Regions from separate parts of the Serratia sp. D1N4 genome, predicted to be linked through region 3. Evidence: predicted binding sites of a transcription regulator. Region 3 holds the regulator's gene; each other region holds the start of a gene.
The links. The regulator Fur, encoded in region 3, represses iron uptake genes when iron is present. The targets are predictions, from matches to a motif close to ATAATAATGAGAACNACTATCAA.

Region 1: a site for Fur is predicted at 3,011-3,033, ahead of sodA (superoxide dismutase [Mn]). Genes of this name have one in related genera too.
Region 2: a site for Fur is predicted at 3,456-3,478, ahead of fes (enterochelin esterase). Genes of this name have one in related genera too.

Annotation. Positions count from the first base shown of each region.
Region 1 is NZ_CM137274.1:86,175-96,587, reverse strand. Features, by position in the region: gene fdnG (formate dehydrogenase-N subunit alpha) at 1-1,987, opposite strand, end outside; gene fdhD (formate dehydrogenase accessory sulfurtransferase FdhD) at 2,207-2,983, shown strand; gene sodA (superoxide dismutase [Mn]) at 3,114-3,737, shown strand; gene ACX1CU_RS00425 (methyl-accepting chemotaxis protein) at 3,861-5,792, shown strand; gene yiiM (6-hydroxyaminopurine reductase) at 5,900-6,571, shown strand; gene ACX1CU_RS00415 (YibL family ribosome-associated protein) at 6,623-6,985, opposite strand; gene ACX1CU_RS00410 (aminotransferase-like domain-containing protein) at 7,063-8,520, opposite strand; partial or broken gene ACX1CU_RS00405 (LysE family translocator) at 8,663-9,256, shown strand; gene ACX1CU_RS00400 (MltR family transcriptional regulator) at 9,261-9,821, opposite strand; gene ACX1CU_RS00395 (mannitol-1-phosphate 5-dehydrogenase) at 10,084-10,413, opposite strand, start outside.
Region 2 is NZ_CM137274.1:1,629,072-1,639,484, reverse strand. Features, by position in the region: gene ACX1CU_RS06995 (amino acid adenylation domain-containing protein) at 1-1,782, opposite strand, end outside; gene ACX1CU_RS06990 (MbtH family protein) at 1,836-2,039, opposite strand; gene fes (enterochelin esterase) at 2,050-3,396, opposite strand; gene ACX1CU_RS06980 (TonB-dependent siderophore receptor) at 3,654-5,903, shown strand; gene ACX1CU_RS06975 (LuxR C-terminal-related transcriptional regulator) at 6,077-6,691, opposite strand; gene ACX1CU_RS06970 (LuxR C-terminal-related transcriptional regulator) at 6,885-7,514, opposite strand; gene ACX1CU_RS06965 (TolC family protein) at 7,769-9,859, opposite strand; gene ACX1CU_RS06960 (HlyD family type I secretion periplasmic adaptor subunit) at 9,864-10,413, opposite strand, start outside.
Region 3 is NZ_CM137274.1:3,800,422-3,810,834, forward strand. Features, by position in the region: gene ACX1CU_RS17015 (LuxR C-terminal-related transcriptional regulator) at 1-422, shown strand, start outside; gene ACX1CU_RS17020 (hybrid sensor histidine kinase/response regulator) at 422-2,200, shown strand; gene ybfF (esterase) at 2,312-3,073, shown strand; gene ybfE (LexA regulated protein) at 3,371-3,658, shown strand; gene fldA (flavodoxin FldA) at 3,922-4,461, shown strand; gene fur (ferric iron uptake transcriptional regulator) at 4,793-5,239, shown strand; gene ACX1CU_RS17045 (beta-N-acetylhexosaminidase) at 5,432-8,095, opposite strand; gene chiP (chitoporin ChiP) at 8,252-9,640, opposite strand; gene glnS (glutamine--tRNA ligase) at 10,221-10,413, opposite strand, start outside.

The sequences.
Region 1 (10,413 bases), 1.6 Mb from region 3:
TCTCGCGCAGGCGCGTTAACAGCCCCGCCAAGATCTCACCATCGGCCAGCGCTTCGCCCGGGGCATCAGCCCCTTTCCAGTGCCATTGCAGCCAGCGGCCGGAGTTAACGATCGAGCCGTTCTCTTCCGCAAAGCAGGTGGATGGCAAGCGGAACACTTCGGTCATAATCTTCGAAGGATCAACATCGTTCGATTCGCCGTGATTCTCCCAGAAAGTGGCAGTCTCGGTATTCAGCGGATCGATGGTCACCAGGAATTTCAGCTTGGAAAGCGCCCCCACCACTTTGTTCTTGTTCGGGAACGAAGCGACCGGGTTGAAGCCCTGACAGAGGTAGCCGTTAACCTTGCCCTGCGACATCATTTCGAAGTACTGCAGAACGTCGTAGCCTTTGTCCCACTTCGGCAACCAGTCAAAGCCCCAGCTATTTTCTTTCTGCGCTTTATCACCGTAGAAGCTCTTCATCAGGCTGACGAAGAATTTCGGGTAGTTGCTCCAGTAGTTCACCTGGCCCGGCAACAGCGTTTTCGGCGTGTTGGCCTTCAGGTAGGTGTCCAGATCCGGCTGTTTCTCGGAAGGCAGCGTCAGATAGCCTGGCAGGCTCTGTGACAGCAGGCCGAGATCGGTCAGACCCTGGATGTTGGAGTGGCCACGCAGGGCGTTCACGCCGCCGCCCGCCATGCCCATGTTGCCGAGCAGCAGCTGGATCATCGCCATGGTACGGATGTTCTGTGCGCCGACCGAGTGCTGTGTCCAGCCCAGGGCGTACAGGAACGAGGCGGTTTTGTCGTTGGCGCAGGTTTCGGCGATATATTCGCAAACCTTGATAAAGTCTTCGGTTGGCGTACCGCAGATATTGTTCACCACCTCTGGCGTATAGCGGCTGACGTGCTGTTTCAGCAGGTTCCACACGCAGCGAGGATCTTGCAGAGTAACGTCACGCTTGGCAAAGCCGTTCTCATCAAGCTGGTAGTTCCAGGTGGTTTTATCGTACTTGTGGTTTTCCGCGTCGTAGCCGCTGAACAGGCCATCGTCAAAGCTGAAGTCTTCGCGCACCAGCAGGCTGGCGTTGGTATAGGCTTCAACGTATTCGCGGTTGATCTTGTTGTTGGTGATCAGGTACAGCAAAACGCCCGACAGGAAGGCAATGTCGGTGCCAGAACGGATAGGCGTGTAGAAATCCGCCACCGATGCGGTACGGGTAAAGCGCGGATCAATGACGATCAGCTTGGCTTTATTATGAATTTTGGCTTCCATCGCCCAGCGGAAACCCACCGGATGCGCTTCTGCCGCATTACCGCCCATGACGATAATTAAGTTCGCGTTCTTGATATCAACCCAGTGGTTGGTCATCGCACCGCGACCAAATGTTGGAGCAAGACTTGCTACCGTTGGTCCGTGTCAGACACGCGCCTGGTTATCTACGGCAAGCATGCCGAGAGCGCGACTAAATTTTTGTGTCAGGTATCCGGTTTCGTTGCTGGAGGCCGAGGCACACAGCATACCGGTGGTCAGCCAACGGTTGACGGTGACGCCTTTATCGTTGGTTTTTACAAAGTTGGCATCGCGGTCTTCTTTCATCAGTTTGGCGATGCGGGTAAAGGCATCATCCCAACTGATTCTCTGCCATTTATCAGAACCTGGCGCGCGATATTCCGGGTATTGCAGACGGCTTTCGCTGTGGATGAAATCCACCAGACCTGCGCCTTTCGGGCAAAGCGCACCACGGTTTACCGGATGATCCGGATCCCCTTCGATGTGGAAAATGCTCTCTTTGGCGTTCTTCGCGCCATCACCAAGGCTGTACATCAACAGCCCACAGCCGACTGAGCAATACGTACAGGTATTACGGGTTTCACGGGCGCGCAGCAGCTTGTACTGCCGGGTTTCCGCTAACGCCACTTCCGGGGCAAAGCCCAGAGCAGCTACCGTCGTCCCTGCCATACCGCCAGCGCAGATCTTAAAGAACTGCCTTCTGCTGACCTGCATGGGGGTCTCCTTTCACTCGTGTTGTCACATTGTTTCAAATGGCGCTTTCCCCAGCAAAGCCGGAAGCGCTAAAATCGCTATTCTTATGTTGGCTTGGCCAGAAGGCCGCAACGACGCCGCGATGATATCATAGCGGACTTGGGGTTGTTACAAACAGGTACCACTAAAGTGAACAATATAGACCCAAAGCAACCCATAAACGAGACTGCGATCACAGGCATGATCCAGGCCCCGGTATTTCAGCGCGGGCAACTCTCTATTGAGCAGCAAGACTGGCTGGCAGAAGAGGTTCCGGTTGCGCTGGTTTATAACGGCATTTCCCACGTGGTAATGATGTGCACCCCCAAAGATCTGGAGGCTTTTGCCCTGGGTTTTTCCCTGTCGGAAGGCATTATCGAGTCACCACGCGATATTTACAGTATAGATATTAATCCAACCTGCAACGGCCTTGAGGTGCAGATTGAGCTTTCCAGCCGCCGTTTTAGCGGGCTGAAAGAGCGCCGCCGCGCAATGGCTGGCCGCACCGGCTGCGGCGTATGCGGTATTGAGCAGTTGGCGGATATCTTCCGCCCGGTTACCCCGCTGCCTTTCACCCAAACGTTTTCGCTCGCCAATCTCGATCGCGCACTAAGGCAATTGCGCCAGGTGCAGGAAGTCGGCCAGCATACCGGCTGCACCCACGCCGCCAGTTGGATCTCGCCAGAAGGTGAACTGCTGGGCGGCTGCGAAGATGTCGGCCGCCATGTGGCGCTGGACAAAATGCTCGGCCTGCGCGCCAAACAGGGCTGGCAGCAGGGGGCGATCCTGGTTTCCAGCCGCGCCAGCTATGAGATGGTGCAAAAATCGGCCATGTGCGGTGCCGAGATCCTGTTTGTGGTCTCTGCGGCAACCTCGCTGGCGGTGGAGATCGCCGAGCGCAGTAATCTGACGCTGGTGGGTTTCAGCAAACCCGGCCGGGCGACGGTGTTTACTCATCCGCAGCGTATCCTTGATTAGCACAAAAACCACACAACCCATACGGCATTGATAATCATTTTCAATCTCATTTAATACCCTATAATGGGAACCGCTTGCTTATGCGGTGCTCATGCCTTGCGCCGCCCAACACCCATTGGAGACGATGATTATGAGTTATTCACTGCCATCCCTGCCTTATGCTTACGACGCACTGGAACCGCATTTCGATCAGCAAACGATGGAAATCCATCACACCAAACATCATCAGACCTACGTCAACAACGCCAACACCGTGCTGGAAGCTTACCCTGAGCTGGCTTCGCTGAGCGTTGAAGCGCTGATCCAGGATCTGGATAAAGTCCCTGCCGACAAACGTACCTTTATGCGTAACAACGCGGGTGGCCACGCTAACCACAGCCTGTTCTGGAAAGGCCTGAAAACCGGTACCACGCTGGGTGGCGATCTGAAAGCCGCCATCGAGCGTGATTTCGGCAGCGTGGAGAAATTCCAGGAAGAGTTCGAGAAAGCCGCAGCCACCCGTTTCGGTTCCGGCTGGGCCTGGCTGGTGCTGAAAGGCGACAAGCTGGCCGTGGTCTCCACCGCTAATCAGGACAGCCCGCTGATGGGCGAAGCCGTCTCTGGCGCATCGGGTTTCCCGCTGGTGGGCCTGGACGTGTGGGAACACGCTTACTACCTGAAATTCCAGAACCGCCGCCCGGATTACATCAAAGCCTTCTGGAACGTGGTGAACTGGGACGAAGCGGCAAAACGCTTTGCCGAAGCGCAGAAGTAATTCTGTTAGTCCTGATGATGATGCCCGCTGATGCGGGCATTTTTTTACCCATCTCTAGCTAAAGCTTGCCCTTTCATTGCCGATATCTCTTTTAATTAACGATCGCCTCAAAAGGAAAATCTTATGGCGGCACTGAAGACATTGGCAGGAAAGTTCGTTCATCTCAGCGTGGGTAAAAAGCTTTCGTTGGGATTTAGCCTGATTTTATTACTGGCCATCATTATCGCCAGCACCGGGGGTTATTATCTTCGCCTCATTGAATCGCGCACCGAACGCATCGATTTCAGCTATCAGATAACCAGCGAAATCAGCCAGGCGAAATACGCACGCGCGATGTTCGGCCAAACCTACAAAATCGACTATCTGAACAGCAACCGCACGCATATCGAGAATGTGGTCAAGCTGATCAATCATGCGCAGGAACTGAATTGGGACCCACAAAGCCGTAAAGAGTTGGAATCGCTGAAAGAGTTGATGGGCAAGTATCAGCAGCAGCGAGATAGCTTCCAACAGGCGGTGACAAAGAAAGATGCCGTGCGTGCCACCTGGAATATCGCAGAAGTGCAAGACAGCTTAAGCCAGATCGAACCGCAGTTGGCCCAAGGCGATCTGCCGTTGGCTTTTGCCCAGATCAACCAGAAGCTGACCTCTATTCGCTATGGTACACGCGGCCTGTTGCTGAGCCCGAACCAGGAGTCGGAAGCGTTGTTGCTGAGCGCTATCGACGATGCCCGCAGCGCGGCCAATGGGTTCAGCCAGCGTTTAGCAGAAACCGATCGGCCATTGCTGCAACCGTTGCTGGCGGCGCTGGATGAATACAAAGACCGTATTGCGGCCTACCTGCCCGCCTATAACCTCGAGCAAAAGCTCAGCCAGGAACTCGGCAATACCGCTCAGAAAGTCGATACGCTGATCGGTGTGTTTATGAAAGACGAGTTGGCGCAAACCAACAGTAATATCGATGCCGCCCAGATCCAGATGGGCATCATTACCGTGATCGCGATTCTCGCGGGCCTACTGGTGTCATGGCGCATCACCTTGCAAATGACTCGTCCGCTGCGCACCACGCTGGCACTGGCAGAACGCATTGCCACCGGCGATTTGCGCCAGGTGCAAACCAGCACCCGCCGCGATGAGTTGGGCCAATTGCTGAATGCCGTGGCGGCCATGAGCCAGAATCTGCGCGATATGATCGAGAAAATCCAGATGGGTGTCAGCCAGGTGTCCACCGCCGCCGGGGAGATTGCCGCAGGCAATACCGATCTCTCCTCACGTACCGAGCAGCAGGCGGCGGCAGTGGAAGAAACCGCCGCCAGTATGGAGCAGCTCACCGCCACGGTGAAGCAGAATGCCGAAAACGCGCATCATGCCAATCAGTTGGCAACCGATGCCTCACAAACCGCACAGCAGGGTGGCCAGTTGGTGAGCCAGGTTGTCAGCACGATGCGTGATATTTCCGGTAGTTCACAGCGGATCGCCGAAATTACCACCCTGATCAACGGCATTGCCTTTCAAACCAATATTCTGGCGCTGAACGCGGCGGTGGAGGCGGCGCGAGCCGGTGAGCAGGGGCGTGGTTTCTCAGTAGTGGCCAGTGAGGTGCGCAATCTGGCTCAACGCAGTGCGCAGGCGGCGAAGGAGATTGAAGGGCTGATCGCCGAGTCCGTCAGCCGCGTACAAACCGGCACCGCCTTGGTGGAAAACACCGGCAATACCATGGAGCAGATCGTCCGTTCGGTCACGCACGTGCGCGATATCATGGCGGAAATTGCCGCCGCTTCCGACGAGCAAACGCGTGGTATCGCGCAGATCGGCCAGGCGATCGTGGAAATGGATCACACCACCCAGCAGAACGCCGCTCTGGTGGAAGAGTCCGCCGCCGCCGCAGATTCGCTGGAAGAACAGGCGGAAATGCTGCTGCAAAGCGTTTCGGTGTTCCGTTTGGCAGAGCACTCTGAGCCCGTCGAGGCGAAAACGGTGCTGGTCAAATCACCGCTGGCAGCAAAACCGCGGGAAACCTCCACCTTAGCGGAAAACAACTGGACCACTTTCTGACGCGTCCCACACTTGAAGCAAGTCAGGCAGGTTAGGCTGTTGCTATCTGCCCACTCAGGGTACTCTGGGTTATGTCCCTGGTTTGCACAATGAAAGTGGAGGTTATTATGCACCACCCTGAGGTTTATACCGGCAGCATCCAACCTTACGCAGATATGCGGCCCAGCGCGATTGCCAAACGCCGGGTCGAAGGCGCAGTGATACTCACTCCGCTGGGTTTAGTGGGGGACGAACAGGCAGAAAAAGCCCACCACGGTGGGCCGGATCGCGCGCTGTGCCACTATCCGCGAGAACATTACGCCCACTGGCGCAAGCAGTTCCCGGCACAGGCCGAGCTGTTCCATGCCCCGGCGTTTGGCGAAAACCTTTCTACCCAGGGCCTGACCGAAGATAACGTGTTTATGGGCGATATCTATCGCTGGGGGGATGCGCTGATCCAGGTCACTCAGCCACGTTCGCCGTGCTTCAAACTCAACGCGCATTTCGCGATCGATTATCTCTCGGTGCTGATGCAACAAGGCGGCCGCTGCGGCTGGCTATATCGTATCATTTCGGCGGGAATGGTCAGTGGCGATCGGCCGCTCGAGTTGGTCACCCGCAGCAGCGACATTTCCGTCGCCGAGGCAATTAGCATTGCCTGGCACCTGCCGTTCGACGAAGAGCAGTATCGCCGCCTGCTGGCGGTGGCCGGGCTTTCTGCCAGTTGGAGTAAAACCATGCTGATGCGCATTACGGCCAGCAGAATTGAAGACTTCAATCGCCGTTTGCTCGGCCACTAAAGCGGGGTAGAGAGCGCCTGGGGAACAGCGTTCCACCCCAGGCACTTACGATCAGAAGGCTTTTTTCGCGTAACCGGTGACCGCTTTCAGGCCCATCTCACGGCCCAGCGCCGTCATCGGATGCACCACGATCAGGCCGCGTACGTTTTTCTTCAACGTACCCATATCCGCCTGCTCTTTCTTGGTGATCTCACGGCTGAACGGCAGTTGGCTTAGTTTTTGTGCTTCTGCACTCAGCTTCTCCACGCGCACGTGTTTCAGGCGTTCAATTTCTGCCGCCAGCTTCTCTTTTTCTTTGGTGTGCTGGGCGATCAGGTCGATATTGCCCTGTTGGATCACCACGGTGTCTTTATGGTTCAGTGCGTCCAGCAGGTCGCTAAGGCGCTTAATCTCTGCCTTTTCTATCTCTTTCATGGTCTTTGGCCTGTTTGTGCCGCTATCGGCACGCTAAAAATGATGCTGGCAGTATAGCAAAACGCCGATCGTTCGTCTTACGCAATTCCGGCTGGCAGCCCGCTCATTTCGCAGGCCTTGGCCCCCACGCGCGCCAGCGCCTGGGTGTAGCGGGCATCAAACGGGTAACAGCAGGAAAGCCGCAGCCCGTTGCGATAACGCCCGCTGGGGGAATACAGCGTACCCGGCGTCAGGCAGATCTGTTCTTCAAGCAACTGATGGAACAGCGCTACCGAATCTACCGCCAGCGGGAACTCAACCCAGAACACAAACCCCCCTGCGGGCTGCGTCGCCCGCGTGCCGCGCGGGAAATGACGGGCGATCAGCGCTCTGGCCTCTTCCACCTGTGCGGCATAACGTTTGCGCAGGTTGCGTAAATGATGATCGTAACCGCCCGCTTCCAGGAACATCGCCAAGGTTTCCGACAATAGCAGTGACTCTGACATAGACGAGACCGCTTTCAGCTTGTGCAACGCTTCGCTGAAGCGCCCACCGGCCACCCAACCAATACGGAAATCCGGCGCCAGCGTTTTGGTAAAACTGGAGCAGAACAGCACCCAGCCATCGCGATCGAACGCCTTCACCGCCGGGCTGAGCGCACTACCGAATTGCAGTTCGGCATACAACCCATCTTCGATCAGCGGCACCTGGTGATCGTTCATCAGCCGCGCCAGGCGTTTTTTCGCTGCCAGCGGCATGATGCACCCGAGCGGATTTTGCACCGTCGGCATGGCGATCACCGCATTGAGCCGCTTTTCTTGCAGCAGCAGTTCCAGCGCATCCAACGACAAACCGTGCTGCGAATCGGTGGGGATCTCCAACGCCTTCAGCCCCAGGCTGGCGAGCAGCGGCAGCAGGTAAAAATAGGTTGGGGATTCCAAGCCAACGCAGTCACCCGGCTTGGTGGTGGCGCGCAGCGCCAGTTGCAGCGCCTCCATGCAGCCGTGCGTCAGGGTGAGGTCCTCTGGCTCCAGCAACATGCCCAGAGTCATTGAACGCCGGGCGATCTGCTGGCGCAACCGCAGGCTCCCGGGCGGTAACGCGTATTGCCCGATCAGATTGGGCTGGCGGCGCAGCTGTGAAGAGAGCATGCGTCCCAGCTTGCTACCGGGATAAAAATCGCTGGTTTGCGGGCAGGCCAGCGACAGATTGGTAAATGCCGGATTCTGCTGGGCGGCGAACACCGTATCGATCAATGCCAGCACGTCATCCGCCGGTTTTTCTATCCGGTTACTGGGGGCCGATGCGGTTTTCAGCGCTGGTAACGTGGCGCGCACATAGAAACCAGACTGTGGCCGCGCTTCGATCAGCCCACGGTCTTCCAACTGGCGATAAGCCGCCACCACGGTATTGATACTGACGCTATGGGTCTGCGCACAACGCCGTACCGAAGGCAGGCGGCTGCCGGGCAACAGGGTGCCACGGCGAATCGCCGCCGCCAGCGTATCGGCCAATTGCCGGTAACGAATTTCCGGGATCTCATCGAGCAGGGTCACAGTTTGGCTCCAGATAATGGGTACAGTTTAAAAATAGCGAAACTGTAACCATAACAATACTGTATTTCTGGTTCTGTCACCACTCCCCCTCGGCCCTTATGCTGATAACCAACCCGCATCTCTACCCTTTAGGAGCTTTTCTATGCTGGATTCAGCCTTTGTCAGTTACGTTACCGTGATGTCGATTACCCCCGGCCCCAACAACCTGTTGCTGGCGTCGTCCGGCGTCAACTTCGGCATCCGCCGCACCTTGCCGATGTTATTTGGCATCGTAGCGGGCTGTGCCGTACAGGTCGCGCTGACCATCACGTTGCTGACTGCAACCCTCAGTTGGGTGGGCGCAGTTCGTTTCCCGTTGGCCGTCGTGGGCTGTACCTATCTGTTGTGGCTATCGTGGAAACTGTTCAAAGCCGCTTCACCGGATGCCAAACAGCAGGCGCAGCCGATGCGCTTTATCAATGGCGCGCTGTTTCAGGCGATCAACCCGAAAGTCTGGCTGATGGCGATTAACGTGGCGATCCTGTTTGCCCCACGCGAAGGAGCCACGCTTAGCCAAACGCTGCTGATCATTGCCAGCTTCAGCGCAGTGAATATTCCCTGCATTCTGATTTGGGCATTGATGGGCGATCGGCTGCGCCACGCGCTGCGCGTTACCTGGAAGCTGAGAGTGTTTAATGCGGTGATGGCGGGTTTGATGGCCACAACGGCATTGTGGCTGCTGTTTGATGAATGGCGTTTGCTTAAGGCTTTTGCGCACCCAGCGGGGAAAGGCGGGAGGGTTGTTTGGCACCAATACCGGCCAGCAACTCCGTTACCGACAGCACCATGGTGGAACGCACCATCTGCTGGTAACGCTGGTGCTGCATGGCAATCAGCGATTCATCCGCTTCGCCAGGTTGCAGAAAGGTCGGCACCGGCGGCAAAGCGCTGACGCAGTGCAGTTCACTGAAAGGGCCAAGGATTTCGTCATCGATAAAGCGGTATTCCGAACCGTCGTGATTCAGCTCTTCACGCATCGCCATCAGCAGTTCGGCATCTTCATATTCATGGCGTGAAATCACGCCCAAGCCATACATCAGCTTGAGACGGACCGACAGTTCGCCCAGCGGCCCTTCGCCGGACAATAGCGGTTCGACGGCATATTTCACCGCGTAGTCATCTTTGCGGAATACCTGAACCACCAAGACGTTAAGCGCTTCTGCCAGCAGATCGACCGCTGCAATCAGAAAACTGCGCACCGTCTTGCCTGCATTCAGCTTTTCCAACACTTTGTTTTCAAATGCCTGTGCTTGTTCCATCATCGCTTTTCGAATGGCGTGGGGAGAGTACTTTAACACTCTATTGTTCATCAATCGTTGCCACTAGGCTTTATTGACGCGATCCGTTGGCGAACGGACTGCGCAGCGTACACGGAGTAAGTACAGAGGTCGAGCATCACTCTTATGCAAGGCTAACCCGTTCCCTCTCCTTTGGGGAGTGGATTAGAGTGAGGGGGGAGATCACCGTACTCAATCCCCTCACCCCGGCCCTCTCCCACACGGAGAGGGGGGTCACATGCCCAACCTACTTAGGCTGCTGCATGGCGTTATAGGCAGCGACCGCTTCGCTCACCACGGCGCTGTCAGCCGGTAAACCGGAGATTTGTACCAGCGCGGCTTGTGGCCCCAGCGTTGCCAGCAGTTCCACCAGCTCTTTGGCTTGAGGATCCTGCTCACTGCGATAACTCATGGCGGCGGCAATACCCTGGATCAGATTGGCATGCGGCAGGCCATATTCCAGCGTACCCAGCAGCGGCTTGATCAGGCGATCGCCCGCGCTCAGCTTACGCAGCGGCTGGCGGCCAACGCGCTCTACGTCATCGTGCAGATAGGGGTTTTCAAAGCGTGACAGGAT
Region 2 (10,413 bases), 2.2 Mb from region 3:
CGGCGTTGGGCCTTTGAGATCGACGGCTACCCTATCCGTTGCCAACGGCGCATCGTACAGCAACACTTCCCCCTGCCCGGCAAAACGCGGCAGTTGAGAAGCATCGGTAATAATCAGGCGTGGTGCTGCATCTTCCAGCATCATACTGAGGCGTTCATCCGGGTAGCCGGTGTCCAGCGGCAAATAGGCTGCTCCGGCTTCGACAATCGCCATCAGCGCCAGCGACAGGAATACTGAACGCGGCAGTGCCACCGCCACGATATCCCCCGGCTGTACGCCCTGTGCCACCAGCCGTTGAGCCAAGGCGCTAACCTGTGCGCGGGTTTCGCGGTAGTTGAACTGGTATCGGCTATCGGCCAACGCCGGAGCGTTCGGTGTTCTATCCGCCTGCTCAGCCAGCAAACCACTGAGGGTTCCCGGTGCAACCGGGTAGGCGGTGTCGTTCACCCGCGCCAACAAGGCGTGATCTTGCTTGCTCAGCATGTCGGCAGCACCGATCGGCAATTCAGGCTGTGCCGCAAACTGGCGCAGCAATAACGGGATGCGCTGCAAATGTTGGTTCAACTCCTCCGGCTGATAACGCTCGGCGTTGGCTAACAGCTCAATTTTCAACGTGCCCGCGTCATCGATAAACAGCGCAATTTCCAGGTCACGTACCGGCCCGGAGGCCAGATCGTGGGTAATGCCCGCAATGCCGTTAAAATTGAGCTGGTAATCGAACATCTTGAAGTTGAACACCGTGCCATACAGCGGTTGGGCATCACCCACTCGTCCTAAATCTCGCTGCACCTGTTCGGCGTCATAGCGCTGATGGCGGCGAACCACTTTAAGTTCACGGCTGATGTGTGCCGCCAGTTCAACCAGCGTTGCCTCGGGAGCGACATGCATTGCCACCGGCAGCACGTTGATCACCGGCCCGGTGGCGCACAGCGCAGCCGAACCCATGCGGCGCATAAAAATAAACCCGGCGCTGAAGCTGGGTTGGCCGCTCAGGCGCGCCACCCACAGCGCAGCCAGTGCCATCGCCATATCCGCAGCGCTAAGCTGTTGCTGCTGGCCCGCGGCCACCAAGGGGGCAAAATCTTCCGCGGCGCAAACTTGTGCCAACCGGTGAATGCGGGTAGAAGGTGCTTGCCCGGCCAACGGCTGCGGGCAAAGGGTGGCAGGCACCGGCAGTTGGCGTGCCTTGTTCAGCCAGAAATCCGCATCACGCTGATAGCCCGGCGATTGCTGATACTGCTGATATTCCGCCACCACGTTGCTGAACGGCGTAAAAGGCGTGGGTTCAGGCAACTGATGCTGGCACAGGCGGGTATAAATATTGGCAATGCGGCGCGCAATGGCGGTAAAGCTGAAGCCATCCACCACCAGATGATGGTAACGCTGATACCAGAACCAACGATCGTCAGCCAGGCGCAGCAAAATATGGCGATACAGCGGTTTGCCGCTGCTGACCCGCAGCTCGGCGGCCAGATCGATCTGCATCAGCGCATGCGCCGCCGCCTCGGCATCCGCCGCTTCGCGCAAATCCAGCCATTCGGCTGGCATAATCGGCAACGTGCTGTCGTACCACTGCATCGGCACGCCATCACGCTCGGCAAAGCGCAGCCGCAAGGTATCAACTTCCGTTAATCCCTGCGCGATCGCCTGCAACAGGCAATCTTGATCCAGCGCGCCGTTCAGCTCAATGTAATGAGCCACTGCATAGGCATTGCCGTGCGGTGAAATTTGATCGGCAACCCAAATGCCGGGCTGCGCGGCCACCAACGGCAGCTCAACCATCACCGGCTGCTCGCTGGGTAAAATAGAGGTCTCTGACACAGCACTTACTCCTGTTATCGCTCATCACGCCTTACGCTGTGATCTTGCCAATGTTGTTCCAGCCAGCTAACGCATTGCCCACGGCTATCCGGGCCAAAAACGCTGGCCCAACCCGCCGGGATCGCGCAGAAATCCGGCCACAGGCTGTATTGCCGTTGGTCGTTACGCAAAATACGGCAACGCTGATGGTCATCATCAAACGGGTTCAGGGTTTCCATAACGAGTTCCTTATGCGTGAAGGGTATTGGCAAGCGCAGCAGCCTGAAAGACGACGGGCGTAGCCCAGTGCGCCTGCAAACCATCCAGCAGGCCACCACGCCAGCACAGCGCGTCATGCCCGCCTTCCACCACCCGGTATTGCACCCGGTGCCCAGCAGCGTGCAGCAGATCGACCATGCGATCGCTCACCTGGTGGATCAGCTTTTCATGCACTCCTGCCTCGATAAACACCTGCAATTTTCCGCGCATGCCCAACCGCTGTGCCTCCAATTGGCGCATCAGCCAACAGGCGTCTTCAGGGAGAGTTGGCAACTGCAACATATCGCGGCGCGGCCACCAGAAAGAGCCAGACTGGCTGATCACCGCACCAAAACGATCGGGCCAACGCAGCCCTGCATACAGCGACGACAAACCACCAAAGCTTTGCCCGGCAACTACCGTGCTGGCGGCCTCCGCGCTGTGCGGTGCCCAATCATTCAACTGCGGCAACAGTTCTTGCTGTACCGCCAGCCAGAATTCATCGTTGCAGGTCAGTTCCTGTGCGCGGTGTTTTTGGTCAATGACATCAATCAGCAGGTATACCGCTTCCGGCAGTTTGCTTGCACGGGTCAATTGCATCAGCGGATCCCAAACCGGCATCTGCTGCGCCCAGAACTGGCCGTCCAGCAAAATGGCCAGTGGCCGGTTAGCAGGGTTGCTTTCCCCGGTGGAATATACCCAGACGTGGCGCTCCGTTCCTAACCGCTGACTGTGCCAGGTATACCGTTGCAGCTTGGCGGGTGGAGCTGGCGTGCAACGTCCGCTGGCAACGGCGTAGCGGTCAAAATCGCGCCAGGCTGGCTGAAGCGGTGCCTGCGGCATATGCAGACCAGAGAGAAAGTGCCCATCGGCATCGGGCCAGGCGCGATAAGGGTTGAGCAGATCCTGTGTGGCATTGGCAAATACCTGCTGCCACCAGTGGCGAACGCTATGCATGTTGGCATGGGCATCACTGCTGTGAAGCGGGAGCGGGCGATCGTCCATACAGGGAATAAAGCAGTAGCTGCCGCGCCAGTTGGCATTCAGCTCCAACTGCCAATACCAGACGTCCGAACCACTGAGCCGTTGCAGGCTCTGCGGTGGCGCTGGCTGATGATGATCGGTGAGGCAATTAATATGGAGCCAGACGCGCCGGTAGCCCGAGGTAAACTCGCATCCTTGAGGATCGCGCCAGAGAAACGTCACTTTCCAGCGGCCATTATCCAATGGCTCTACCAACGGTGTTCCGCGCCGGGCAATGTCCAGCCACCAACCGTGGCTCCCTGCATGCTTGCTCGCTAATAACCTACTGCTTTCTGGCAGTTGTTCAGTTTTCAAAACACCCACTCACTGTGTAGCTGGCACAGCGCACCATGCCAAAACAAACGGTAATCTGAATACTATTGATAATTATTTTCATTTGCAATAGTGTGTGGTGGTCAGTTAGCAGAGCAGGCATTCTTCAACAGGGATGGATGCCAAGCCATTGAACGGAAACCCACCGTTGGGTTCCGTTATGACTTTTGACGACACAATAAAACTACAACCGACCCTTCAGCCACGCTGCAAGAAGGGTAGCCAGGTAGGAACCTCACATGAATCGCAAGTTATCACGTTACTCTTTAGCCACACTCATCGGGTTAGGTTTAGGCACGTCTGTATTTTCCGCTGCGGTGAATGCGCAACCGGAAGAAAACCAAGCAGAAACCGCTGCGGAAGACACCATTGTGGTCACCGCTGCCAAACAAAACCTTCAGGCTCCCGGCGTCTCCACCATCACCGCCGAAGAGATCAAAAGACGTCCTCCGGCCCGTGACATCAGTGAGCTGATCCGCACCATGCCGGGGGTCAACCTGACCGGTAACTCTACCAGCGGCCAGCGCGGCAACAACCGCCAGATCGACATCCGCGGTATGGGGCCGGAAAACACGCTGATCCTGATCGACGGTACGCCAGTCAGCAGCCGCAACTCGGTGCGCCAAGGCTGGCGTGGCGAGCGTGACACCCGTGGCGATACCGCCTGGGTGCCGCCGGAGATGATCGAGCGCATTGAAGTGCTGCGCGGCCCGGCAGCCGCGCGCTATGGCAACGGCGCGGCGGGTGGCGTTGTTAATATCATCACCAAACAAGCCAGTAAGGATCTGCACGGCACGCTGAGCGGTTACTTCAACCTGCCGCAGCACAAGGAAGAGGGTGCCACCAAACGTACCAACTTCAGCCTGTCTGGCCCGCTGAGCGAGCAACTGAGCTTCCGGCTGTTTGGTGGTTACAGCAAAACCCAGGCCGATGCCTGGGATATCAACCAAGGGCACCAGTCCGAGCGTACCGGTAGCTACGCCAATACTCTGCCTGCTGGCCGTGAGGGGGTGATCGACAAAAACATCGATGCCCTGCTGCACTGGGAGTTCGCGCACCTGCAATCACTGGAATTCCAGTACGCTTATGGTCGCCAAGGCAACCTGTACGCCGGGGATACCCAGAACACCAATAGCAACGCGCTGGTCCAGAGCAACTACGGCAAAGAAACCAACCGGATTTACCGCACCACCTATGCACTCAATTATCGCGGTGCCTGGGACAGCGGGGTCAGCACCACCAACTACCTGCAATTTGAGCGCACCCGCAATACCCGTTTGGCCGAAGGGTTGGCTGGCGGCACCGAAGGGATCTTCTCCAGCGACAGCTTCAACACCACCCGTCTGGACGATGTCCTGGCGCACAGCGAAATCAGCATTCCGTTCGAGATGTGGGTACCGCAAACCGCCACTTTGGGAACCGAGTGGAACCAGCAGAAAATGAAAGATCCGTCCTCGACCAGCCAATCGCTGGCAGAAGGCGGCAGCATTCCAGGGGTGGATAGCACTAACCGCGATCCCTACTCTTCGGCCAAGATCTTCTCGCTGTTTGCCGAAAACAATGCCGAAGTCACCGACAGCACTATGCTGACGCCGGGTTTGCGCTTCGATCATCACTCTGAAGCCGGTGATAACTGGAGCCCATCGCTCAACCTGTCACAGGAGCTGGGCGATAACTTTACCCTGAAAATGGGCATCGCTCGCGCCTACAAAGCCCCTAACCTGTTCCAGAACAACGGTAACTACATTCTGTACAGCCGCGGCCAAGGCTGTGCAGCCAGCGCCGGAGCCTGTTATCTGATCGGTAATGACGATCTGAAGGCAGAGAACAGCGTCAACAAAGAGATCGGGTTGGAATTCCACCATGAAGGTTGGCTGGCAGGCGTTACCTATTTCCGTAACGACTATCGCAACAAGATCGAAGCAGGTTATGCACCATCCGGTACCACCACCAACGGCAAGACTGATATTTACCGCTGGGAGAACGTGCCAAAAGCGGTGATCCAAGGTCTGGAAGGAACGCTGAATGTGCCCGTCAGCGACACCGTGGCCTGGAATAATAATGCGACCTATATGATTGAGAACAAGAATGAAACTACCGGGGATACCCTGTCGATTATTCCTGAGTTCACCATCAACTCGACGCTGAGCTGGCAAGCCACGCAGGATCTGTCGATGCAGACCACCATGACCTGGTATGGCCGTCAGAAGCCGAAAAAATACAACTATAAAGGTGAAACGGTTAGCGGCAGTGAGAAGCGCGAAGTCAGCCCTTACGCCCTCTTTGGCCTAAGCGGCACCTATGCGTTTACCAAAAATATCAGCGTCACTACGGGTATCGATAACCTACTGGATAAACGCCAGTTCCGGGCCGGTAATGCGCAGACCACCGGGAATAGCGTCACCGGAGCCTATATGTATGGCGCAGGCGCAGCCACCTATAACGAGCCAGGCCGTACCTATTTTATGAGTGTGAATACCCGCTTCTGATTGGCCAGGCTGGATAAAACAATAACGAGGAATATACCCAAAATAATTCGAGTTGCTTGTAGGCGACAGAGCGCAGCCAACACCCAAGCAACTTGAAGTATGAAGGGTATAGATGACGGTGCTCCTTCCCTGATGGTGAAGGGGCAAGCTCAAACAACCAGCCACGGCATTTTTCACGTCAGCGCGTTCAAACTGACGATACTGTTCAGGTGATCGACATTCAGCTTACGCAGCGCATTCACTTTGTGAGCGCTGATTGTTTTCTGATTAACGGCGTATTTTTTGGATAAATAAGCCGGTTTCCGCTGTTTAATCAGCCCGATAATAATATCCCTTTCTCTAGGCGTCAGAATCAATGTGCATGACGGTAGTTCACCAAAAATATCCTTGAAACTAAGAATACGTCTTAAATCCAACGCAAGGCTCACTACCGTTTTATCGATCGAAGCACAGTGCCCCTCTTTTCTACACAAGCCTGAGATAAAGTAGCCGAGAGCAAAATGAGGTTTAGAGGCTAAAAAAATCATTTTGCTTGAAAAGTTGGCGCAGCGTAATGCTGCTTTAATTTTCAAAATACTTTGCAAGCTAATCCCATTAAAGAGATCGTCAGCACAGATAATAAAATCCATCGCAAGATTATTTTGCTCAAAAAAATCACCAGGGGCTACATTGATTTTTTTTCCAGACGATAGATGCATATCTGCCAGTACCGCATTCAGCGCAAGACGGGTGAATGCGCATTGAGTTACAATCAAGACGTTAACTGCTCCATTCGATGTCGTTTTCATATCAATTCCGTTGATAATTTTATCGGTTATCCTACATATATTAGTTAATAGCAACCGCAGATAACATAAGAAAGCATGAAAAGTATTGTAGGAAAACCCACAATTTTCAAGCGTAAAAATAAGCACATTAAAATATAGATATGCTAATAAATCCAATCAAAACATTAACTCAGCACAAAGCCTAGTTCATTATTTACAGCAGGTCATTTCGTTCCACATAGTTTGCCATTTCGATGACAGACTTCACACCAAGCTTTGCCATAATTCGGGTTTTATAAGTACTCACCGTTTTTTCACTGATAAAAAGACTCTCCGCTATCTCCTTATTTTTAAACCCCTTTACCAGATATCTCAGTACACTAATCTCTCGTGCGGTCAACGAGCGTTTAGGCTGGGTACTTTTACTCAAGGCGGCCATATCCGACACGTTACTGAGTACCTCTGCGGAAAAAAAAAGGTATCCTTTCAAGACGTGTTGTACGGCAAAGAGTATCTCTTCAACATCCTTCCCTTTACTGATGAATCCATTGGCCTTGGCCTCAAGCGCCCGTAGCGAATAGATAGATTCATTTTTAGAAGAAAAAAAAAGGGATTTGATCTTCGGAAACTCTCTTTTTATTTTTTTCAATAATAAAAAACAGTCATCACCTTGCAGTTCTACATCCGTAATAATCAAATCAATGTGATTCGCACTCACAATATTCAAACTTTGTTTGCTACTGGCAGCGATAAAGACTCTCTTAAATGAATCTGACTGCATCAAGAGTGATTTGATGGCAACCAATATTGTGGGGGATTCATCGATAACCAATACGGAATACATATAATCCTCTCTTATAATATCTTGGACTAATTTTTGAGGGTAAATTCATCAGAGATCATCAAAAAAATTCATTTTCAAAGAAAAAGTATTCATGGACGAATAAAATATATTCATCACATATTTACCTCTGTACCTCAATGGCATACAAACAGCGCTAACTTCGTCACCTTGAATTTATAGGAGAAGCCGTTTAGCTTTATCCCATTTAGGTTAAAAACCTACCTCAGTAGGCTCTTAACCTTTAAGGTCTTACGTTATTTATCGATCCAGCTCAACAACATCGCCGCACTGGCAATCACGTTAATATTCGAGATATAGCCATCATAACGATTATTGATTGCAGACAATTGATTGTTAAAGTGGTCGTTTTCCGCCGTCAGCACATCCAGCAGCGTGCGTGTACCCAGGTTGTACCACTGATCATAAAACATCTGCCTCACACGATCGGTTTCTGCTGACAACCGATCAAAATCATCCGCGCGCATAAACGAAGAATCTCGCGTCTGTACCAGATTATTGATCTGATATTCCAAATCGCGATAGGCCACTTCATATTGTTGCTGGGCACCGTTGGCTTTAGCGCGCGCCGCCATCTGCGCCGCCGTCTGCGAACCCCCGCTGAACGCATTCCATTGCACATTCAGCCCGGTATACCAACCGGTTTCATCACCATTGATATCTTTAGCCGTGTTCTTGGATACCACCCAGTTCAACTGCGGTAACCCCGACGACTTGATGCTCTCGGCTTCATACTCCGCGGCCTTGGCCTGCGCCTGTAATTTCAGCAGGTTCGGGTTCTTGGTCAACGAAGCGATCGCCACTGACGCCGGCATCACCGAATCTCGCCAGGACACCGTCTCCGGTAAATTCGGCTCGACGCCCAACAGACGCACCAATCTGATACGGCTGGTACTCACCTGGTGTTCAATATCATCCAGGTTGGCGCGGGCTGAAAGCAGCTTCGCCTTCGCCTGGGTAAACTCACTGGCTCGCCCCCCGTCCGCCGCCGCGATCTGCGACAGCATGTCGGTCAGTTCCTTCATACGCGCAACATAGGCCTGCGCCACCTGGCGGCTTTCCTGATAGCGCCCCAGGTTCATCAGCTCTGACACGGTACTGTAGGCCAACTGCTCTTTGGTGTAACTCTCCGCATTCACCGCCGCGGTGACGCCAGCTTCAGCGCTGTCCACCTGATTGCTGATCTTGCCCCAATCATAGATTGGCGTGGTGATAGATACCGACCCACTGGTATCACTGGCCTGAGCGTTATTACGTTGCAGATCGGCATTGCCTCCCTGGGTGCCTAACGGCGTGGAGACCCCAACCTGCACCTGTGGCCAGCGCTGCCCTTTGGTCTGATCAACGTAATAACCCGCAGCCAGAACGTCGGCCTCTGAAGAGCGGATCTCCGGGCTGTGCGCCAATGCCATCGACACCATTTTGCGCATAAACGCCCGTGACGGATTAGTGCTTTTTCCGCTGTAAGCCTCGTCAGACATACTCTCGAAGCTGCGTTTGCCGCTTTCTCCATCAACCTCGCCGTTCCAACGCACCTTGTCATACGCCGGATCCGGTTGATACTGCTGCTGAACCGCAGGGAGGTTATCGCTACTGTTTTTCAGCACCGCCCGGTTGCCTGCCGCAGGAGCCTCCGTGGCAATATCGGCTTTGGTGCGCAGCTCTGTGCGGTTAACCAAAGCGGGCTGATTGCCAGCAACCACCGGCGCCGCAGGCGTGCTGCTGCCTGATTGCACGGGCTGGCTCAAGCGCCCAGTGTGGGTGACTACTGGCGCTTCTGTGGTTTTAATCGGCGCTGGCGGCTCAATACGTGTAATCAGCCCTGAAGAGCGGGGGGCGTTGGCCGTGACGGGCATCGCTGGCTGGCTTGTCGGCTCTGACACGCTGACGCCTTGGCCCGGCTGAACCGGCTGAACCGGCTGAACCGGCTGAACCGGCTGAACCGGCTGAACCACTTCATTCTGCCGGGCAGTCACCGTCGGTTGCACGTTATTCACCGCCACGTTGTTGCTGAACACGGGGGCGGCTTCTGTCTTCACTTCCGGCGCAGGGGCCGCCGGGCTCTGACGGGGTACCGGTGCTTTTGGCTCCCCTATAGCCGCTAACTCCTGAAGAAAATCAGGAGCTTCTTTTGAGCCGGCCTCGCCAGCCGATGACGGGTCAGAATGGAACAGTGTCATGTACTCCTCCTCCGTCAGCATCGGCGGTAATCCGTTGATATCCTGCGCACTTCTTGACTGTGCGGCCATCAGGGGGGAGAACGGCAGGCAGATCGCGATTGCCATTGCCACATTTAACCGGCGGAATTCATTGTGCTTGCGTACCATCAGATCATCTCTCCCTGAACGCTTCACGGGCTTTTAATACAGGTTTTAGAATATAGGATAGGATCGTTTTCTCGCCGGTACGAATTTCAACGTTGGCGATCATGCCGGGAATGATCGGGAACGTTTTGTTTTTAACATGCAAGGCGGCCTGGTTAGTCCGCACATACACGCGGTAATAGGTTGAATCCCCGCGGCCAGAACGGGCTTTCTCTTCATCCACCAACGTGTCGGAACTGATATGCTCCACCACGCCGCTCAACCCACCGTAAATGGCATAGTCGTACGCGGTGATTTTGACCGTGGCAGGCAAACCCGGGTGAATAAAGGCCACGTCGGCCGGTTTAACCTGGGCTTCGACCAGCAGGTTATCTTCCAGCGGAATAATCGTCATGATTTCCGCCCCCTGCTGGATCACCCCGCCCCGGGTGGTGGTGCGGATGTTGTTGACCGTGCCGCGCACCGGGGCAACAATCGTGGTGCGCTGCATCACGTCTTCGCGACCACGCAGGATTTCCTCGGCCTGAGCGAGCTCTGACTCCAGCTTGTTCAGTTCA
Region 3 (10,413 bases):
AACTGCCACAGGGAAATCCCAATATTCGTCTATTGGTGATCAGCGGGGATGAGAATAACAATGTTCAACACAAGGCCCGTGAGATGGGGGCACACGGTTTTGTTCATAAACACGACTCACCACAGATCTTCAATCAAGCCGTTACGGCGCTGCAAAACGGGCAGCTCTGGTTTCCAGAAGCCTTGGCCCCCCCCTCTTTATCCTCATCAACGGTTAATTATCAGGAATTCGGGCTGACCAAGCGTCAGGGGGAAGTGCTGGCAATGATGCTACGGGGATTCTCAAATAAACGCATTGCCATGACGCTGGCAGTGTCTGAACCGACGATCAAAGAGCATATTACTGGCATTCTCAGCAAGCTTGGCGTCAATAACCGAGTCGAGGCTATCACGTTACTTCAGGGACGACGCTTCACGCTATGATGAAAACCCTCAGTGATAAAGCTCCGCACGGCATCAAGCCGCACTCGCAGCTCCGTTTGTTGAACAATGTGTTAGCGCGATTGGTTTTTAGCATCAATGCGGTGCCTTTTGTCGGAATGGTGTTCGCCATTTGGTTGTATAAGCTGCAACTGCCGCTGACGCCCGTCATCTGTTGGATTGTGCTATATCTTATTGCGGCCGTGCTCGTCAGGATTTGGCACCACCGCTATCGCCAGAAACTGAGTACAACGGCGGATACCACCATGCTGGCCCAGTGGCTGCCTTGGGTGAATTGGGTAGCCTTACTGCACGGCATCGGCCTGTCTTCGTTGATGATCGTGACAGCCATGACCCAATCTTTTGATTTTACTCTGCTGCTCAATATCAGTATTGCCGCTATCATCGCCGCCAACGCAACGCATCTGACCCCGCTACTGGGTGCATTCCAGCGCTTTTTCATCAGCTGTTGGGGAATGCTGTTGGTGCTGATCCCTTGGCGATCGGGTGAGATCTGGCCAATCATTTTCTTGCTTAATCTGCTGTATGCCTTTGCTATTTATCGTCATGCTTTGACCTCACATGCCTTCTTCCTTCAGCAGGTCAGGCTGGAAGAAGACAGCATCTTATTGGCTGAGAAATTCCGTGTAGCAAAAGAGGAGGCGGAACAGGCGTTACATGATAAAAACCTGTTTCTCACCACGGCCAGTCACGATCTCCGCCAGCCGATTCACGCGATGGGATTTTTGATTGAAGCGATCGTACACAAGAATCGCGACCCCCTGTTGAACCCGCAACTCTATGATCTGCAAGAGAGTGTGCGCTCGTTACATTTAATGTTCAACTCACTGTTGGACCTGACCATCATAGAAAATAATGCCGTCAATGTCCCAGCGACAGAAGTGGAGTTAGTGCCATTAATCGACTCTATCATCACTCTGTTTCGTGAAGAGGCGAATAACAGGGGCTTAATGCTACGCTCGAGATTCCCTCGGCAACGCTGCGTGGCATTAGGCGATCTCTCGTTGCTCAAGCAGTCGTTAATCAATCTGGCACACAATGCACTTCGGTATACTCCACAAGGTGGGGTGCTGATCTCTGTTCGCCCGCGTGGCAAAGAGTGGTTAATAGAAGTATGGGATACCGGGATTGGCGTTGCTGATGCTGAAAAAAACCAGATTTTCTCTCCCTTCTATCGCCCGGAGCTTGCCTGGCGTATAGACAGTGCCGGGCATGGGCTCGGTCTGGCGGTGGTAGCAAGATGCGCGAAACTGATGAAAGTGCAGTGCGGAATGAGTTCGGTAGAAGGGAAAGGTTCACGTTTTTGGATGCGTCTGCCAGCCAGCGACACAATGGCAGCCATGGCACCATTGGCAGTACAGCAGAAATCCTTATCCGCACCACACAGGTCGCTTTCCGGAACCTGTCTGGTGGTTGACGACGATCCATTGGTTACCTCCGCCTGGGAGAGCCTGATGCAGGCCTGGGGAGTGACGGTGCGCTGCGTTGCTTCTGCCAACGAAGCTTTTGCCGCGCTTGAAAGTGGCTTCTCTCCGCAGGCAATTTTGTGCGATCAGCGCCTGCGTTCAGGTGAGAGTGGGTTCGATATTTTGCAGGAGTTACTCCAACGTTTACCACAGGCCAGTGGCGCGATGGTCAGCGGTGAATTTAACTCGGAGATCTTACAACAAGCGGAAAGAGAGGGTTACCTGGTGTTATCTAAACCACTAGAGCCCTCGCAGCTTCATGCTCTGCTTTCACAGTGGCTTTCTTCTGAGTAGCTTGGCATCAAGAATGTACGGCCTGAAAGGTATTGATGGCATTTATCCGACTTATAAATATCTACCTGTGCATGATACCCTGACCCAATGTCTTTAAATCGCGAACTCACCATGAAATTACATTATCAACTCTTGGCGGCCGAGGCACCGACACTACCGGTGGTGCTGATCCACGGAATGTTCGGCAACCTGGATAACCTTGGCATACTGGCACGCGATCTGAATCAGCGGCATACGGTGATCAAGGTCGATCTGCGCAATCATGGGCTTTCGCCGCGCGCCGAAGAGATGACCTACCCGGCGATGGCGCAAGACCTGCTGACGCTGTTGGATGACTTGCAGTTGGATAAGGTTATCGTCATCGGCCATTCAATGGGCGGTAAAGCCGCCATGGCGCTGACCGCAATAGCCCCCGAGCGAATTGAACGGCTGATCGTGATCGATATCGCCCCGGTGGCTTATGACACCCGCCGCCACGACAAGATTTTTGCTGCTCTGCAAGCGGTCACCGATGCCGGTATTAGCCAACGGCAACCGGCAGCACAGCTGATGCGCGAATATCTGGATGAAGAAGGCGTGATCCAGTTCCTGCTGAAGTCTTTTCATGCCGGAACCTGGCGCTTCAACCTGCCGGTATTGATCGCACAATACGACAGCATTATCGGCTGGCAGAATGTCCCCTCTTGGCCACATCCAACGCTATTTATCCGCGGTGGGCTTTCGCCTTATGTGCAGGATGAATACCGCGAAGATATTGCCCGCCAATTCCCGCAGGCTCGAGCTTACGTCGTCGCAGGCACCGGCCATTGGGTTCATGCGGAGAAACCGGACGCAGTGCTAAGGGCCATCCACCGCTTTCTAGATGAAGCCTGAAACAAAGTGGTGAAAAAACGCGCTAGAGAGAACGAGTTAGCGCGTTTTTGGCTAAGTTAAGCATTGTCGTTGCTCTATCTGCTGGGGTAATATGGCGCGCTATTTCCGACGTCTTTCAAGCTGCTATAGCTTGGATCCTGCGGGATATAATTTTGCCGCCCTGTCCAACGTGCAAATCATCGCCTGGCTGGGGGTAAATTTTGGCTTAGGGTTTATTGGCCCGAATGGTGTTAACTGAACCGTCTGGAAGTGTGAAAACGCTTTCTGATGCAAACTCCCTTGCAGTAGTCCGCAACAATGGCAAAAGAACAAACGGATCGCACGACGCTGGATCTGTTCGCAGATGAACGCCGTCCAGGGCGCCCGAAAACCAACCCGCTCTCCCGTGATGAACAGCTTAGAATCAATAAGCGGAATCAGCTACGGCGTGACAAAGTGCGTGGATTACGGCGTGTGGAGCTGAAAATCAACGCAGACGCCGTGGATGCTCTGAACAAACTGGCGGACCAGCGCAACATCAGCCGCAGCGAATTGATTGAGCAAATGCTGCTGGCAAAACTGGCGGAAGAGCAGCCAGAGTCATGATCTCTTCAGCCGCACGCGCGGCTTGGCGTTAAGGATGACGCCGGATCAACACCGCTTGTAGTGATTCCCCGGCATCGCATAAATGCGATAAAACCCCAGAGCACATTTCTGGCATGATAGATATTTACCGGTAAGAGAGAGTATCCACGCTGAACTCTTGCCTTGATCTTACGTAAGACGATACCCAAAAGGCTCGACGTTGCAGGTAAGCAACCCGCGAACTCCGAAGGTATATCCACTGAATTAAAAAGGTTATCTGCAATATGGCTCATGTAGGCATTTTCTTTGGCAGCGACACTGGCAATACCGAAAACATTGCCAAGATGATCCAGAAAAATCTTCAGCAAAAATATGGCAAAGACGTGGCTGAAATTCACGACATTGCCAAGAGCAGTAAAGAAGATCTGGAAGCTTTCGACATCCTGCTGCTCGGCATCCCAACCTGGTATTACGGTGAAGCCCAGTGTGACTGGGATGACTTCTTCCCAACGCTGGAAGATATTGACTTCAACGGCAAGCTGGTGGCGCTGTTTGGTTGTGGTGACCAAGAAGACTATGCAGAATATTTCTGCGATGCGATGGGTACCATCCGTGACATCATTGAACCACGCGGTGCTGCGATCGTCGGCCACTGGCCAACCAAAGGTTACCACTTCGAAGCCTCTAAAGGCTTGGCAGACGACCATCACTTTGTCGGCTTGGCCATTGACGAAGATCGTCAGCCTGAGTTGACCAACGAACGCGTAGATGCCTGGGTCAAACAAATCAGCGAAGAGCTGAGCCTGGCTGACATCGTCGGCTAAGTACCCCTTTCCAGATATTGTACAAAAGCCCTGCAAAGCGCATAGTATTGGCTACAGGGCTGCTATCGGTATCGCGGATTAGAGTAATAGAAGCAACAAGTCTGTAACTTCCCGCACCATCAGGGTAAACTGCGGCATCGGTTTATCCCATCCATCATCAAGACGTTGCATGTACCCTATGCAACAGCGCAGATATACCTTTGTTAACGACCGACGGTTTCTATTTAGGGCAAGCGGTTCTATAATGAGACGCAATTAACTCTTTGTGCCGACCGATGCCATAGGCTAAAACGCCTCAACTTGATTAGCATAGTAACAGGACTGAATCCGCATGACTGACAACAATAACGCATTGAAGAAGGCCGGCTTAAAAGTCACGCTTCCGCGACTCAAAATCCTGGAAGTCTTGCAGGATCCGGCATGCCATCACGTCAGTGCGGAAGATCTGTACAAAAAACTGATAGATATGGGTGAAGAAATTGGCTTGGCAACGGTTTACCGCGTGCTGAACCAGTTTGATGACGCAGGCATTGTGACTCGTCACAATTTTGAAGGCGGTAAATCCGTGTTCGAACTGACCCAGCAACATCATCACGACCACCTGATTTGCCTGGACTGTGGCAAAGTGATCGAGTTCAGCGACGAGCCTATCGAAGTACGTCAGCGCGATATCGCCAAACAGCACGGTATCAAGCTCACCAATCACAGCCTGTACTTGTACGGCCATTGTGAGGTTGGTGATTGCCGCGAAAACGATACGCTGCACGATAAGCGATAACTCTGGCCTGCCAGAAATGAGAAACCGCCTTGATGGCGGTTTTTTTGTGCCTGTAACTTGCAGATAAAAAATCCCCGGACAGGCCGGGGACAATGATAACGCCAAATATTACACTCTCTTGTAGCACTTCTCTCTGACACGGGACTTCACCTGCAGCCCATCCGCCGACACGCAGATGGGCTGAGTTTTGGCTTAGGCTTTTACCGGCTCGGCACGGCTGAAGCGTTTACCATCCGGGCTGACTGCACGGATTTGAACATCACCCGCAACGGCCGGGCGAGCCCGATCGTCATAGCGCTGCCACTGTTTGCCACCATCGGTAGAATATTCAATCCCCAGACCTGGCAAGGCGATATTAGCCTCCAGTTTGCCATCGACAACGCGAGCCCCCGGAACTGGCAAGCGGTAGCTCACGCCACCTTTATCCAGCTTGGCCAACTCACGTTGCCCGATCAGGTTGGCAAAGTGCAGCCAGTCTTTTTCCAGCGCCTTGGTATCGACCTGATGGGTTTCGCCACCTTTGTATTCACGGCCAGCTTTATAGTCCTGTTCCCAACTCGCACGGTGCCAAGCACGTTCCGCAACAGACAGCGCTCGTGGGTAAATCATATATTCCATTTGCTGATCGGTACGCACAACCTCACTCCACAGCTGGGCTGAAAGACCATAAGCACCCGGCCATGGTTTGTCGCTCTTGGCAGTGAAGTGGTTACCATCACGGTCAACCGAAGTTTCGGCGTTTTGCGGCAGGTTGTCTGGCGCGAAGCTGAAGATCTTCTGCTCATCGCTGAAGCGGGTGCCCCAGTAGTAACCATGCTCTTCCGGGGTCACTTCATATGGGAAGTCCATGTAAACGTAATCTGGATTGGAAAGTACAACGTCATAACCCTTGTTCGCCCAGTCGTTAGCCGAGTCGAAACCGCCCCAGTACAGGGTATCCCAGAAGTTCACCGCGACATTCTTAGTCGCGAAAGCTTTCGCGTCTTTGGCATCTTTCAAACCATCCTGCCACGCCTGCATTCTGTCAATGCCGTGCGCTTTCACCAGTTGGCTAACTTCCAGCCCGAAGTAGCTCGGCAAGTGTTCCATATCTTCCACTTTGCCGTCTTTGATGATCGCCTGACAAACCTCAGACTTGGCCCAAGGTTTATCTTCTTTGCTCAGATCAAGAATGCCCTTGCCCGCTTCCGGCTTCTTCACATCGGTATAACCAGCACCCAAGCGGATGTTCTTCGCTTCATCCCCACCAAAGTGCCAGGTTTGCAGTGGCTGACCGGCTTCTTTGTGCATCTGGGCGACTTCACCAATCACTTTATCAACAAAGTTTTTGGATGAATCCAGGCACGGGTTCAGGTAGCTCTGACGGTTAAAATACTGCACTGAAGTGGTATTAGAGGTATCGGTCGGATCCACCAGGCGGAACTCATTCGCCTCTTTCTCTTTGCCTTCGGCCAGCAGTTTCTTGTAGCGCGCTTCCATAGAAACAATCGCAGCGCGGGCATGTGCAGGCATGTCGATCTCAGGGATCACTTCAATCTGGCGCGCCTGAGCATATTTAACGATATCGATGTAGTCCTGACGGGAGAAGAAACCACCGTGCGGTTCTGGGCCTGAACCGTATTGCGGCAGCAGGCAGGTGGTTTCACTCAGGTCATGGCAACGCTGCCCACCCACCTCGGTCAGTTCCGGCAAGCCTGGGATCTCAATACGCCAGCCTTCATCATCCGTCAGGTGGAAATGGAATTTATTCAGCTTATAGGCAGCCATCTGATCCAACAGACGCAGCACCGCATCTTTATGGTGGAAGTTACGCGCAACGTCCAGGAAGATGCCACGGTATTGGAAACGCGGTGCATCTTTGGCATCCAGTGTGGCGATCTTCTTGCTGCCGTCGGTTGGGATCAGCGACAGAATGGATTGCAGACCATAGAACACCCCGGCCTGATCGAAGCCGGTGATCACGGCTCCTTTCTCGCCAATCTTCAGTTGGTAAGCGCCGGAAACTGCCAGATCGCCTTTAAATGCGCCCGGCTGAATATCGGTTTTGATCGGATAACCACCAGCCTGGTTTGCAACGCCCAGCAGTTCAAAGCGCTTGGCTGCCGCATCTGCCGCTGGCTTGGCCAAAGCGCTCAGATCCAAGGTAACGCCTTTGCTCAGGTCAACATCATGCTTATGAATGTTAACTTCCATCGGCGTAGGGATGATCTGGCCGCGCAATGCTGCCGCTGGCAGCACTTTCAGATCCTGATTCTTGGTGAAACGGCTTTCTGGCACCATCAGAATGTTATGGTCGTCCTTGGTGCGCTTCCACTGATCACCGGTGAACGGGGTAACAAACTGGTTCACATCTTCGGTATCGGTATTCGTCAGGATCTTAGGCTTGGCATCGCCTGAAGTGGCATACCAGCGCGGTAAGAAATCACTGTGGAACACCTGCCAGTATTCGGCAATAATCGGAATTTCAACGGCCTGCTTGGCCGGGAAGCTGGTGAATTTGTCGGTAGGTTCCAGCTTGTACAGATCGCCAGTGATATGGGTAATCTTGAACTGTTCGTTATCCACTTTCAGCGTCTGACGCGGGCTGTGGAAATAAATTGCCCAGTCTTTATCTTTGATTTCCTGACCATCGTTGGCCAGCGTGATCAACACCTTATTGCAAGATGCCCAATCGGCACCCAGCTTGGCGCAGTCAACGCCATTATCAGCAGCACGGTTGTCCAGCATCTTCAGATTCACTTTCAGCTGGCTGAGTTGATCAACAACCTGCTGGTTAGCCATGGCTGAACCCACGCTGCCAAATAGCCCGACGGTGGCCGTCAGGGCTGCGAGAGCACTCATCTTGAACTTGTTCATCTTCAACCTCTTAGGTAATCAGTTGTTGTTATCGCGAATCTCTTGCCAGATTTTTTGCGGCGTGCCGTCTAAAAGCATCTTTGCTTTAGCAGCAGGCGGTAGCAGATTCGCTTTTAAAGCGTTATTTCCCCGGCAGCATGGCCACCGGGGAAAGCATTAGAAGATAGTGAATGGGGCAATAACGATGAACTTAACGTCTCTCTCATCCTGGAAAATATTGCCGTAACCACCGCTCCAGCTAGGCAGGTCTGAGTGGTTGCCGTATTGCGTGAAGTGCAGTTTGAACGACGTGCCTTTGGCACGACCATCCTGCAGGGTATAGGCCGCATCCAGGCTATAAGCGCTCTCTCTCAGGCGCTGGCTCTGATCGTAAATCGGGTTAGTGCTTGGCTTCGCGTCCCAGGCATAAACGTAAGAGGCACCGACCGACATGCCAGGAATATCCCACTTGCTCAGGTCATACATCACGCCGCCGTAAACTGCTTTTTCACCGTTGGCGTTGAAATCGGAACGGTTATCCCACCAGATATCGAGACGGCCGTTGGAAGAGGCATAAGTCGGGGTCATACGCTGCAGGAAGAAGCCCTGGTTGCCCTCAGCCTTGACCATGGTGCCTTCCAGGCGCCAGTTGAACTGACCGGTGGTATAACCGAAGGTCAGCGCCTGCAACCAGGCCAGGCCATCATAAATGCTGTTAGGGTCGCGGCTGTCACTGATACGATCTTCAGCGCCGTAGAACTGATAGCTGGTGGTCAGTGGGTTGCCTGCAACATCAAATTTGTAAGAGGCTTTGGTGAAATACTGATTCACATACCCCTGTGCCTGACCGAAAGCGGCTTCCAGCACCAGATCGTTTTTGAAGTCGTACTTGGCGCCCAATGAATGCAGGTAGGAAACGCGAGTGTTGCGATCGTTCTGACGGAAATCATCCAACTCGAGATGCCAAGGCGCTTTATACCTGTTGGTCCACATGTAGGAGAAGCTCAGAGCACCGGAGTCACCGTAGTCAAAGTTGGCACCGGCCTCGGCCCCTTGGTAGGTGCCAGGCATTAAGCTCCAGTGTGGAGCCAGCAACGTCTGGCCGCTTGGCTGGATATAACCGGCACGAGCCCACATCGGGCCATATTTGAACTTACCGGCGGCCTTATACAGGCTGATACCGCTTTTATCGCCGGAGTAATCTTCATCATAGGTACGATTACGGCTGGAGAAGGCGATTTCGTTAGGGTGGCCACTTTCACTCGACTCTGCCATTTCGATGGCGGTAAATGCCGCCACATCGATACCAAACATGTCGGCCGCATAGCCAGACGTGAAATCGAGGTTAGCATTCCACGTTGAGTGGGAAAGGTTGGTTTTGAACTCACCGGTCTCAACGTCTTTGCGATCGCGCTGGCGTTGCCAGTAATAAACTCCGCCAGTCAGCGTAGAGTCATCAATGAATCCGGCAGCTTGCGCTTCAGGCGCCATGGTAAATCCAGTTCCTAATAACGCACCCGCGATAGCGAGTACCAACGTTTTACGCTGAGCACCGTGCATACCCATAAGAAAATTCCTCTTTGACTTGACGTTAAAAGTGCGTCCGCCAGTGTTCACCACTGCCCTGAACGGCCGCTAATAAAAACCCAATCGGGTAAAAGTTCTGCTGATAGGAGAAAACTCCACCCAGCTTTATTGCTAGCGCTAGACTATTTTTCGCGACGCGAATTATCAAATGAAAAGTGAGATAGAATTGTTAAAGTATGACAAGGAGCACATATTGATGAGATTTTGTTACACGAATGAGCATTGCTCATTTTTGAATAAAAAATTCAATAAAATCAGAATAATTACTGATATCCCAGTAAAATCATCATGAAAAGAATGGTTTCATCCTAACATGAACAAATATTTATAAAAAAATGAGAGCGCTCTACAAATGATATTAATTTGCATCGCGAATATACAGGATGAAGTTATACAAGCAGTGAAAAACATCAAAATCAGGGGGTTTCATAGCAAAAGAGAAAAGATAATGCCAAGTTATCAGTGAAAAGATGGAGCGCTACCAATGAAAAACACGTTATTTCAATCAATAAAAAAGCGCAGCCTGAGCTGCGCTTTAAAACAGTGACAAAATCAGCGTTTATTCGCCCATTTTAGCCCAGGTATCACGCAGGCCAACGGTACGGTTAAACACCAGATTCTCTGCTGAAGAGTAACGGCTGTCAGCACAGAAATAGCCTTCACGTTCAAACTGATAGGCTTTCTCTGGCTGTGCCGCCGCCAGGCTTGGCTCAACAAAGCCCTGCTTAATCACCAGCGATTCCGGGTTGATG